3 regions of the Geobacillus sp. CX412 genome follow, and region 2 is predicted to be linked to each of the others. Evidence: riboswitches for the same ligand, from Rfam matches in the RefSeq annotation. Region 2 holds a riboswitch; each other region holds the start of a gene.
The links. Region 2 has a riboswitch for cobalamin ahead of NXM86_RS05660 (ABC transporter substrate-binding protein). Riboswitches for the same ligand answer to the same signal wherever they lie in the genome.

Region 1: another riboswitch for cobalamin. It lies ahead of NXM86_RS09740 ((2Fe-2S) ferredoxin domain-containing protein); the one in region 2 lies ahead of NXM86_RS05660 (ABC transporter substrate-binding protein).
Region 3: another riboswitch for cobalamin. It lies ahead of NXM86_RS14940 (ribonucleoside-diphosphate reductase subunit alpha); the one in region 2 lies ahead of NXM86_RS05660 (ABC transporter substrate-binding protein).

Annotation. Positions count from the first base shown of each region.
Region 1 covers NZ_CP103461.1:1,818,907-1,822,801, reverse strand. Annotated here, with positions in the region: gene NXM86_RS09755 (glycerophosphodiester phosphodiesterase family protein) at 1-220, opposite strand, end outside; tRNA gene NXM86_RS09750 (tRNA-Gln) at 656-727, shown strand; gene rraA (ribonuclease E activity regulator RraA) at 830-1,315, shown strand; cobalamin riboswitch at 1,375-1,566, shown strand; gene NXM86_RS09740 ((2Fe-2S) ferredoxin domain-containing protein) at 1,692-2,090, shown strand; gene NXM86_RS09735 (energy-coupling factor ABC transporter permease) at 2,087-2,827, shown strand; gene NXM86_RS09730 (energy-coupling factor ABC transporter substrate-binding protein) at 2,829-3,113, shown strand; gene cbiQ (cobalt ECF transporter T component CbiQ) at 3,110-3,826, shown strand; partial or broken gene NXM86_RS09720 (energy-coupling factor ABC transporter ATP-binding protein) at 3,844-3,895, shown strand, end outside.
Region 2 covers NZ_CP103461.1:1,086,407-1,090,301, reverse strand. Annotated here, with positions in the region: gene NXM86_RS05670 (adenosylcobinamide amidohydrolase) at 1-308, opposite strand, end outside; gene NXM86_RS05665 (FecCD family ABC transporter permease) at 308-1,360, opposite strand; gene NXM86_RS05660 (ABC transporter substrate-binding protein) at 1,326-2,282, opposite strand; cobalamin riboswitch at 2,412-2,626, opposite strand; partial or broken gene NXM86_RS05655 (PH domain-containing protein) at 2,757-3,370, opposite strand; gene NXM86_RS05650 (DUF7916 family protein) at 3,657-3,895, opposite strand, start outside.
Region 3 covers NZ_CP103461.1:2,868,268-2,872,162, forward strand. Annotated here, with positions in the region: gene NXM86_RS14930 (carbon starvation CstA family protein) at 1-1,245, opposite strand, end outside; partial or broken gene NXM86_RS14935 (hypothetical protein) at 1,561-2,021, shown strand; cobalamin riboswitch at 2,168-2,365, shown strand; partial or broken gene NXM86_RS14940 (ribonucleoside-diphosphate reductase subunit alpha) at 2,489-3,895, shown strand, end outside.

The sequences.
Region 1 (3,895 bases), 730 kb from region 2:
CCGCTTTCATCTGAATGGCTTTTTCATACGCAACCAATGTATGTTCAGGTGCATAGCCGGAAGCGCCGCGGTGGGCGATGACTTCGACGTTCTCGACGATAGGCTGCAATGTGGATGGATGGCGGTTCTGTTCAGCAGCACTGGCTTCTGTCGAAAAATAGGTGGCCAGCAATCCTAACGACATAGAAAGAGACAAACCGATTTTTGTTGATTTTTTCACTGATTCTTCACTCTCCCGTTCTAAAATGGGTTTCTTTCGACATGGTTATTGTAAAAAATAAGGGTAAAGTGAATATGGAATTAAGTTTAAAAAACTGTAAAAATAAAAAAATTATGATTAAAAAACATACGCTATCAAGCGTTTTGATTGTACTTTATTGAGAGAAATGCCAGGATAATGTCCACGAACAAAGCACGGTTGTTTATTAAGGAAAAGTGTGGTCCTATTTTGTAACGGCCAAACGTTTTTAATGATCTGCCAACTACATCAAGATAAATATATTATTTGAAAAAAGGATTTTGCCCATACTGAAATGAGTAAAAAATGAAAAGCGGATGAAACTTAGATGTTTTTATACATAGAGACAAAAACTTCTGGATATACTACAAATGTACAAATCATCTCATAAACAGTTTGGCAAGAACATGATAATATTGGGCTATAGCCAAGCGGTAAGGCAACGGACTTTGACTCCGTGATGCGCTGGTTCGAATCCAGCTAGCCCAGTCTCTAACAGGCAAGCAATGTCGCTTGTCTGTTTTTTTGTTGAAAAAGAAGGAGTTTTGACAAAGGATGTCAAATATAAGACATGGCAAGGAGGAGATTGTGATGAAAACAGCTGATTTATGCGATGAATTTTTAAGTGAATTGCAAGTATGCCAGCTGCCGATGCAATCTTACGGCGGCAAAGCGGAATTTTCCGGACCGATCGCGACGGTCGATGTATTTGAAGATAATGTGCTCGTTCGTGAGGCGCTCGAAACTGTTCCAGCGGGCACCGTATTGGTCGTAGACGGAAAAGGTTCGCGAAATTGCGCGCTGCTCGGAGACCGTCTTGCCCAGATCGCTTGTGAGCGCGGGCTTGCCGGGGTGATTATTCACGGATGCATTCGCGATTCCGCAGAAATCGCCAATATGCCGCTTGGGGTGATGGCGATTGGCACTTGCCCGGTGAAAAGCAAAAAAGAAGGAAAGGGAAAACGGGACGTTGCGCTCGAATTTGGCGGCGTTCGTTGGGAGCCAGGCGCCTATGTGTACGCTGATCAAGACGGGATTGTATTGGCGAAAACGGACTTATTGAAAAAAAGTGGTTGACGATATTTGAAAATTTGTACTACTATGAATAACGGAAATGTTCTTTGAAAAATCGACATTATATGCCAAACAAATAAGGTGCCTTTCTCATTAGAGAATAGGCTTAAAAGGGAAGTACGGTGAAAATCCGTCACGGTACCCGCCACTGTGATGGGGAGCTTTGTTGCATCATGTCACTGAAGGAAACTTCGGGAAGGCGCAACAAAGCGATGATCCTAAGTCAGGAGACCTGCCTTATTTGTTCGGACGGATACCTACGGGATTATAGGTAGACGTGCGGGAGAATGGTATACTTTTTTTGCTATATTTGTATGCATTTTTCTGCACCTCTGCGTATAGAGGTGCTTTTTATTTTGCAAAAAAGGAGAGACTCAACATGACAACATGGAACTTAATCGGAATGAAACATCATGTGCTGATTTGCAATGGAGGCAGCTGCATGCGTAAAGGGGGAGAAGAAGTAACGCTTGCCATCCGCGAAGAAATCGCGATGCTGGAGTTAGATGGCATTGTACATACGACGCGGACTCGCTGCAATGGCCGTTGCCAAGACGCGTGTGTAGTCATCGTTTACCCTGAAGGCGTATGGTACAACGGTGTGACGCCGGAAAAAGCAAGGGAGCTTGTGCGAAGGCATTTGCGAGATGGGGAATGGTTGGAAGAAACGATAACGTACCGTTATGAAGAGAAGCAAGGATTGATGATGTCAAAACAATCAAACGCCCCTCTAGGAATCTCGAAATTATGTAAAGCAACGGGAGGAACGAAAGCATGAAAAAATGGAAAGTCGCCCTTTTCCTTTGCGGTTTAGTCGTCTATTTTACGTTTACCGGCAGCACATCGGCATTTGCGATGCATATTATGGAAGGATTTTTGCCAGTTGGATGGGTGATTTTTTGGTGGCTAGTGTTTTTGCCGTTTTTTATCATCGGTATGCGTTCACTAATTCGGATTACACGCGAGCATCCGGAACTAAAGCTGCTCATTGCGCTGTCCGGGGCATTTGCGTTTGTGCTGTCCGCCTTAAAAATTCCATCCGTTACTGGAAGTAGCTCACATCCAACGGGGGTAGGGCTCGGCGCGGTGCTGTTTGGTCCATGGACGATGGTGGTGATGGGAAGCATCGTATTGCTGTTTCAAGCGTTATTGCTGGCACATGGCGGATTGACGACATTAGGGGCGAATGCCATGTCCATGGCAGTCGTCGGCCCGCTCGTAGCGTACGGCATTTATCGTTTCGGGAAAAAGTGGAATATACCGAGGCGCTGGACGATATTTTTCGCTGCATTTTTCTCTGATTTGGCCACATATGTTGTCACCTCATTGCAATTAGCGCTGGCGTTCCCGGATGCGACAGGCGGGATTTTCGCTTCGTTTGCCAAATTTGCCGGCATTTTTGCTGTTACGCAAATACCACTGGCGATTACAGAAGGGCTGCTTACGGTCGTCGTTTGGAATTTCTTATCCACTTACAGCAGCCAGGAACTAAACCAGTTAGAGAGGGGAGTGTAATATGAAGAGAAGTCTTTTTCTTCTTGCTATTGCTGTTTTACTGGTAGTAGCGCCGTTATTGTTCATTCATCACTCTGATTTTGGCGGCACGGATGGCCAGGCGGAAAAAATGATTCAGAAGCTCGCTCCTCATTATCAACCTTGGATGGAAACCATATTTGAGCCGCCAGGCGGAGAGGTGGAAACGTTGCTGTTTTCTGTGCAGGCGGCAATCGGTGCCGGAATTATTGGCTATATTATCGGTGTCTATAAAGGCCGGGCGAACCGAAAAGAGGAAACAAAATGATCCGGCAGTTTGACACAATTGCTTACAATAACCGCCTGCGGACAATACGTCCCGAACAAAAAGTGATATTTGCGTTTCTATTATTAATGATGGCCATCACAGGAAACTGGAAAACGCAAGTAATGATGACGATTTGGCTTGCCATTTGGATTATCGGTTATGCGCGTGTTTCGTGGAAGGTGTACGCCAAAGCCCTCGGAGTCGTGGCATTGTTTCTGATGGTGAGTTTTCCAGCTTTGCTTGTTTCCATTGACAGTTCTTTTCATGTGTCTATTGATCGTTCGCAAATTTTCATCGCAATGTCTTTGCTCTCTCGTTCGGTTGCGGCATGGTCTTGTTTATTTTTCCTTCTAGTGACTACCCCGTTTCCAGAGATGTTGTATGTGCTCAAACGAATGAAAGTGCCATCCATCATCATTGATTTGTTATTTTTTACGTATCGGTTTGTATTTGTTTTCGTGAAAGCAGCAGAAGAGCTATACGTAGCGATGAAAGCAAGAAATGGAGGAAGCCATTGGCGGCATGGCGGGATGTTGGTGTTCCAGCTTTTTCAAAAAATATGGCATTCCTATGAAGCGTTGCGCCTTGCTTTATGGGCGCGCGGAGTTTCCAATGAAATGACCTATGTTCATGTGGAAACATATAACGAAAAAAACAAACGTTATCTGTGGGAAGCAGCCATCGGCATAAGTTTGCTTCTATGGCTTGGATGATAGGAGGGCGGCAGAAGATGCTGAAAATGGATGAAGTATATTATACGTATCCGAACGGACCATGTGTGT
Region 2 (3,895 bases):
TATCTTCCAAGTTCCACTGTTTCTTTTACCGTATATCCGAATGCCGCATCAACCGTTTGCGGAAGCACCGCGGCAAAACGAGCCCATTCTTTTTGCGAAAAAGAACGAAGCGGCCGGCCGTTTACTGTTATGCTTCCGTTTTGTAATAACAACTCCTTGCTTAACAGTTTCAATAAGGTCGTTTTCCCGCTCCCATTTGGCCCTAAAATCCCAAATACTTCTCCCTTTGCTACGGTAAACGTTACATCATGAAGCACTTGTTTACGATGATAGTGGTAAGAAACATGGTTTACTTCAAGCACATTCATCACGTCTTTCTTCGCATTCTTCGAAAAAATAGTAGTGCAAATAAAGGTGCGCCAATCAATGAGGTAATTACGCCGATTGGCAATTCTCTCGGCGAAATAATCGTGCGTGCCAATAAATCAGTAAGAACGAGAAAGGCACCGCCATACAATAGGGAAAGCGGCAACAGAAGACGATGGTTCGGACCACAGACGAGGCGAACCATATGTGGAACGACCAATCCGACAAAACCGATCGTTCCGGAAACAGACACCGCCGCGCCGGTTAGCAGCGAAGCACCGGTTAAAATCATCACTTTTCGCTTCAACACATCGACCCCGATATGCATAGCGGCCGACTCCCCAAACGCAAAAGCGTTCAGTTCGCGCGCATTAAAAAGCAGCATGATCACTCCGATGAGAAAAAACGGAAGCATCATCATCGTATATTTCCATCCGCGCATCGCTACGCTCCCCATCAGCCATGCAATAATTTGCCGCAATTCTTCTCCGGTTAGTGCAATCATTAAGGAAATAAGTGCGCTGAAAAACGCCCCGAACATAATTCCAACTAGGATGATGGTCTCTACGGACATTTTTCGCTCCACCGCTCGTGTAAATAAAAGAACAAGCACGAGCGTCACAAGGCCAAATATAATGCTGACAATAGGAAGCGTAAATGTACCAAATAACGGTAATTGAATACCGAAGAAAATGACAAAAACAGCACCGACAGAAGCACCTGACGACACGCCGAGCGTATACGGATCGGCAAGCGCATTTTTTAACAGCCCTTGAAACCCAGCTCCCGCGACCGCCAGCGATGCCCCGACAAGAAACGCAAGCACAACGCGTGGAAGGCGGATCGCCATCACGATTTGCACGAGATCATCGGGAACATCGCCGGGCAACGGCAACCCAAACGAGATCGAAAAAATAATCTTGATAATAGTAGAAAAGGGAATCGATAGAGAACCTATCGATATCCCCAGCAAGAGCGAAGTAATAACGACCGTTATTGCAACTGCATACATCCATATATTACTTAAAAATATCCGGGTAAATTGTTTTTGCAAGTTCCTCTACTCCTTCGATCAAACGTGGACCTGGACGGCTTACTAAGTCTGTATTTACATCATACACCCGTTTGTTTTTCACCGCCGGGACATCTTTCCAAGCAGGACGGTCCAACACTTGCTTCGCTCCGCCGTATGTTGTAATAATGACATCCGGCTTGTACGCGACCGCTTTTTCTTCCGTAACCATCGGCCACCCTTCTAAATCACCGGCGACATTTTTCGCGGAGATCGCCTGGAGCATCTCATCAATAAACGTTCCTTTTCCAGCTGTATAAATTTCTGGAGCTGGTGATATTTCGACCCATACTTTTGCTTGATCTTCCTCTTTAATTTGCTTTGCTTTTTCTTTTATAGCTTCTAATTTTGTTTTCATATTTTGGATGATTTCTTGTGCTTTGTCCGCAGTTCCTGTCGCTTTGCCAATTAATTCGATGGAATGATATACATCATCAAACGTTTTCGCGTCATAGACAACCAATACAGCAATACCCGCATCTCTTAATTGCTGAAGCCCATCTTTCGAGTTATGTGCGCTAGACGCATGGGCAAGTACTAAATCTGGCTTCAACGAAATAACTTTTTCTACATTAAACTCTAAGCCGCCTATTTTTTCCTTATTTTTTACATCTTCCGGATAGTTATCAAAATCGCTGACGCCAACGATTTTGTCTCCTAATCCCAACGCATAGGCAATCTCTGTGTTGCTTGGAATTAAGGAAACGATTTTTTTTGGCTCAGACTGTATCGTTACATCCTCGCCTAATCCATCTTTTACCGTTACCGGAAACGCCGCTTGTTCCGTTTTCGGTTCTTCTTTTTTTGCAGGCTCTTTGCTTGCGTTCTCTCCATTACATCCAAACAAGAAGCCAAATGTAAGGATGAATACGAGCAACATGACATACTGTTTCCATTTTTTCATTTTTTGTTCCCCCTTCTTTATGTAAAATAAAAAAACTCATTCCTAACTCGGAATGAGCGAGAAACGGCAATATGTATACACGAAGGCAGCCACCGTTGCCGTTTCCTCATCTCACCCCCCGAAGATAGGAAACTATAAGCGAACAAGGCAGGTCTACTGACTCATGCTTCATCCTACTCTGAACCTTCCCATACGGCAAACGGCGCTTGCCATTCCACCGTACAGTGGCGATTTCATTTCGTCAGCATTTACAGTTGCGGGGACAGTTCTGGACTTTCACCAGATTCCCTATTAAGCCATTAGGAGCGAATCGCTCCATTCGGCACCTTGCCGCTATTGTATAAAATTGTCGAACAATTGACAGTTATAATATTAAAGGAAGAAAGATCGTTTGGCAATAAAAAATTCAAAGTTTCATTGTTTTCAATTCATTAAAACCCCCGAACTTTTAGCGATTCGGGGGTTACAATGCAATTAATTATTAATATACCGTTCAAACACAAAGCCGAAGTCTTTCACCGTATATTTTGTTTTCGCGTCAACGAGCCATTGAAACGCAAGTTCATTCACCGCTTTGAAATCGGCAACGAAATTATTTGTGTCACTTTTCACTTGCCCGAATACGTTTGCCGTCAATTCCAAACTTTTATGCGCGTACTCGAGCTTCGTTTTGTTTTCATGGCAAAGCTCAGAGATGGCGAGCAGCGATTTATATAAATCTTTTAGTTCTTCTAAATGCTTTTTATGGACGTCAATCGAATAGGCATGGGCGCCGATTTTAAACTTAATCTCCACATCTAAATCGACCGTGCCTGCCGTTTCGAGCGACACGTCGGAAATCGTATGTTTGTAATAATCATAGCGGCGCAATACGCGTTTTTTGCTTGTTGCGCTCGTGCCATCCAAATGAATAAGCGCTTTATTGGTAAAGCAATACTCATCCGACTTCGATTTAATTAAGAAATAAATCTTTCCCCGTCTTCATGCATCACGTAATCATCGGCATCGACTTTATCATAGTTTTCCGGTTTAATAACCGAGCCGATATCGCTTAATCCAAGCACATCGGCAGCGACTTTTCCAAACATAGTATAGCTCCTCTCATTTTTCATGATTATTTGTTTTTTGCGAGAAACACCCATCGCAAATAATGGTCCCTTCTTGCTGAAGGAAAGCCTTAATTTCTACCATTCCTCTGTACACCGGATACCTCATGCGCACATAGATCGGTTCATTTTTTTCTATCGGCTTCCCGCAGACGTAACAAGTTGGAGACCGGGAAAACATGTGATTTTCCTCCTTTTTATTCTTATTAAAAATATACGTAACAAAAGAACCACAAGTTTCATTCATGGCATAAAAATGTCGTTCATTTTATCGCAGCGGCGATCTTGCCATACGAATATACGTATGGCGTTTGCCACGAATGGCAATCGAATACGTCATAATGTTTTCCGGAATGGCGATGCCATGATAACCGGCGTCTCCGATATGATACAGGTCGGCTCCTGCCATTTTGCTTGCGAGCGCGATTTGGCGGATCGTATGTTCATCCGCTCCTTCCTGGCTTGTGCCGATCGTAAGCATAACGAGCGCGCCATGTTCGTGGGCAA
Region 3 (3,895 bases), 1.7 Mb from region 2:
TCCCCATGAAGACACGACTTTTGCTGCTTGCACAACATCTTGCCCAATCACAGCAACTGGGCTATTAATCGCGAAATATACTCCAGGAGTTAATATACACGCAGCAATCATTGCCATCACTGCAACGAACGATTCCATTAACATGGCTCCATAGCCGATCGGGCGGGCATGGCTCTCCATCTCAATCATTTTTGGCGTTGTACCGGACGAAACAAGTGCATGGAATCCAGACACCGCACCACAGGCAATCGTAATAAATAAGAATGGGAATAAGTCACCAGCAAACACAGGACCAGTGCCGTCAACAAATTTCGTCAGCGCCGGCATTTGCAAGTCTGGAGCAACAACTAAAATTCCCAGCGCTAAACCAACAATCGTCCCGATTTTTAAGAACGTACTCAAATAGTCGCGCGGCGCAAGCAGCAGCCACACCGGCAAAGCAGATGCGACAAATCCGTAAGCAATCATTAAAATCGCGATCGTTTCACCTTTCAATGTAAAGATTTTCGCTAATGTCGGGTGCTCCGCCACATATTGTCCAGCGACAAGAGAAACAAGAAGCAGAATAAATCCCATTAATGACGCTTCCGCCACACGCCCTGGACGAATAAAGCGCATGTAAACTCCCATCAAAATCGCAATTGGAATCGTTGCGGCAATAGTAAACATTCCCCAAGGGCTTCCTACAAGCGCTTTTACTACTACCAATGCTAAAACAGCTAATAAAATAATCATGATTCCTAAAATACCAAGCGATGCAATGAACCCTGTAACCGGGCCAATTTCTTCCTTCACCATTTCGCCAAGCGATTTGCCATTGCGCCGCATAGACGCAAATAAAATAATAAAATCTTGGACAGCACCGCCTAAAACAACGCCGATAATAATCCAAAGCGTGCCAGGCAAATATCCCATTTGCGCTGCTAAAATCGGTCCGACAAGCGGTCCGGCGCCAGCGATCGCCGCAAAATGATGGCCGAATAATACCCATTTGTTTGTCGGCACATAATCTTTTCCATCATTAAACACTTCCGCAGGCGTTTTGCGACTGTCATCAAGTTCAAATACTTTGCGAGCGATAAATTTACTATAAAAACGGTATGCTACCGCATACGTACAGACAGCCGCGACAATCAGCCAAATCGCATTTACCGTCTCGCCGCGGTTCAATGCAAGAACGGCAAACCCTGCCGCCCCAAGAGCGGAAATAAGCCCCCAAAGCAAGACCGATTTTAATCCTTTCACGTCTTTTCCCCCTTTGTTGTTTTAATAATATTATATTAACTATTCTGAAAAATTCAAAGAATATTTTCTAGATATTATAAGGATAAATATTTTTATAGTCGTTTTATCACCATATCTTTTTTACTCTGAACATTCCTGCCTAATATTAATTTGTTGAATTTTGGGTAACTGTTTTATTATTCCAAAAAAGTATAAATCAGTTTTATTTGTTAAAAATGTAATATCAAGAAGATAATCATGAGTTTTTTGCGCAATGATTATATCTTCTTTTTTCGATTGCAACAACAAACAACACAAAGCAAAGAGTTAGGAAACGTGAAGGCAATGGAACAGTTAATGTGGTGCATTGCATTGCCTGGATTGGGCCAACTTCTCAATAAAAAATACTTCAAAGGCACTTTGTTTATTTTGTTGGAATTTCTCATTAACGTACAATCGCAATTCAATGAAGCAATTCGATTAAGCTTTTTAGGGAACAACAAAGAAGCGATTGATGTCGTTGATTTCCAATGGTTAATGTTCTATCCATGTCTATACTTTTACGCCATGTGGGATGCGGTAAAAGATGCGGGAGGTGGACAGTCCCCCTACTCCTTTCTTCCCTATGTGTTCTCTGCCTATTTCGTCACGATCGCTCTTATGTATTCCGCACATATTAAAATTTTCAAAATCGTTTTCGGTCCTATTTGGCTTCCGAGGCTTTTTGTCATTCCAGGGTATGCATCGGATTGTTGCTTCAATTTTTGTTACTAAAATTTCGAACTTCCCGCAAATGAGGAATGCCTTCTCACTAGAAAAGCATTCCTCATTTTTTCATGTCCTTACAAAAAATAGTTGAATTTTCTATCGTTTTATTATATGCTTGTACCAACAGCAACAACACTATATATTGTGTTATAAACTCATAAAACAACTAAATATAGTATAAAACCGCAAGCAATGGTGTCCATCCGGACTTAATAGGGAATCTGGTGAGAATCCAGAACTGCCCCCGCAACTGTATGTGTGGACGAAATGGAACATCCACTGTATGTGAAAGCTCGCTCGGGCGCACATACGGGAAGGATCCAAAGTAGGAAGAAGCACGAGTCAGGAGACCTGCCTTGCTTGTTTGCGTTTCATGTTCTCCGGGGAGCGAGAAGATGAAACGATGGTTGGAAAGGGCTTCTCTTGCCTTTTTTATACTGTCGTTTCGTCCACTCGACCCGAGTGGATTTTTTATGGAAACAAGGAGGAGAAACTGATGGAACTACAGGCGAACACTATCATTATTACTTCAGAAAACGGGCAAACTAAACCGTTTTCGCGCGAACGACTCATTTCCTTTATCCGCAATATAACAAAAGACTACCCGCATCTACAGACAGATGACTATATGGAGCGCATCATCCGCATCATCGAAAGCAAAGATACACTTTCTGCGGAACAAATCACGAATTACTTAATACTTGAAGGTCTTTCCTATATTAGTGAGGCAGAACCAGAATGGACGTTTGTCTGTGCTCACATCTATTTGCAAAAGCTATACAAAGAAGCGGCAAAACAACGTGGATATGACGCAAAACAACGCTACGGCAGCTTGTACGAGTTGATTACAACGCTTGTTTCTAAAGGCGTGTACGATCGCTCTCTTCTTGATGATTACTCAAAAGAAGAAATCAATGAGCTTGGAAAACTTATTGATCCAGATAAAGATAAGTTGTTTACATATATCGGCCTTCGCACGCTCGCGGACCGCTACCTCGCCCGCGACTACGACCGCAACTTGTACGAACTGCCGCAGGAGCGCTTCCTTATCATCGCAATGACGTTAATGGCGAAAGAACCGAAACATCGCCGGTTTACGTTCATTCAAGAAGCGTATTGGGCGCTAAGCAACTTATATATGACCGTCGCCACGCCAACGTTAGCAAATGCCGGAAAAAGCTACGGACAACTTTCAAGCTGCTTTATCGATACCGTCGATGACAGCTTGCAAGGCATTTACGACAGCAACACAGACATCGCCAACCTTTCAAAATCGGGTGGCGGAATCGGCGTCTATCTCGGCAAAATCAGAAGCCGAGGCAGCGATATAAGGGGTTTAAAGGCGTTTCGTCCGGAGTGATTCCATGGATGAAGCAGCTTAATAACACCGCCGTCAGCGTCGACCAATTAGGGCAGCGCAAAGGTGCGATTTCCGTTTATTTGGATGTTTGGCATAAAGACATTTTCGCTTTTTTGGACGCGAAATTAAATAATGGCGATGAACGAATGAGAACACATGATTTATTTACGGGCGTCTGCATCCCAGATTTATTTATGGAGCAAGTAGAAAAACGCGGCGATTGGTACTTGTTTGACCCCCATGAAGTGCGCAAAGTGATGGGATTTAGTTTGGAAGACTTTTATGATGAGGAAAAAGGCAGCGGAAGCTTCCGCGAAAAATATTGGCAATGCGTTCAAGAAAAGAGCCTTTCGAAAGAAAAAGTGCCAGCGATCGAAATAATGAAAAGCATTATGCGCAGCCAGTTAGAATCCGGCACACCATTTATGTTTTACCGCGACGAAGTGAACCGGAAAAACCCGAACGCGCATCTCGGCATGATTTACTGCAGCAACCTTTGTACAGAAATCGCGCAAAACCAAAGTCCGACCGTCGTGGAAAAAC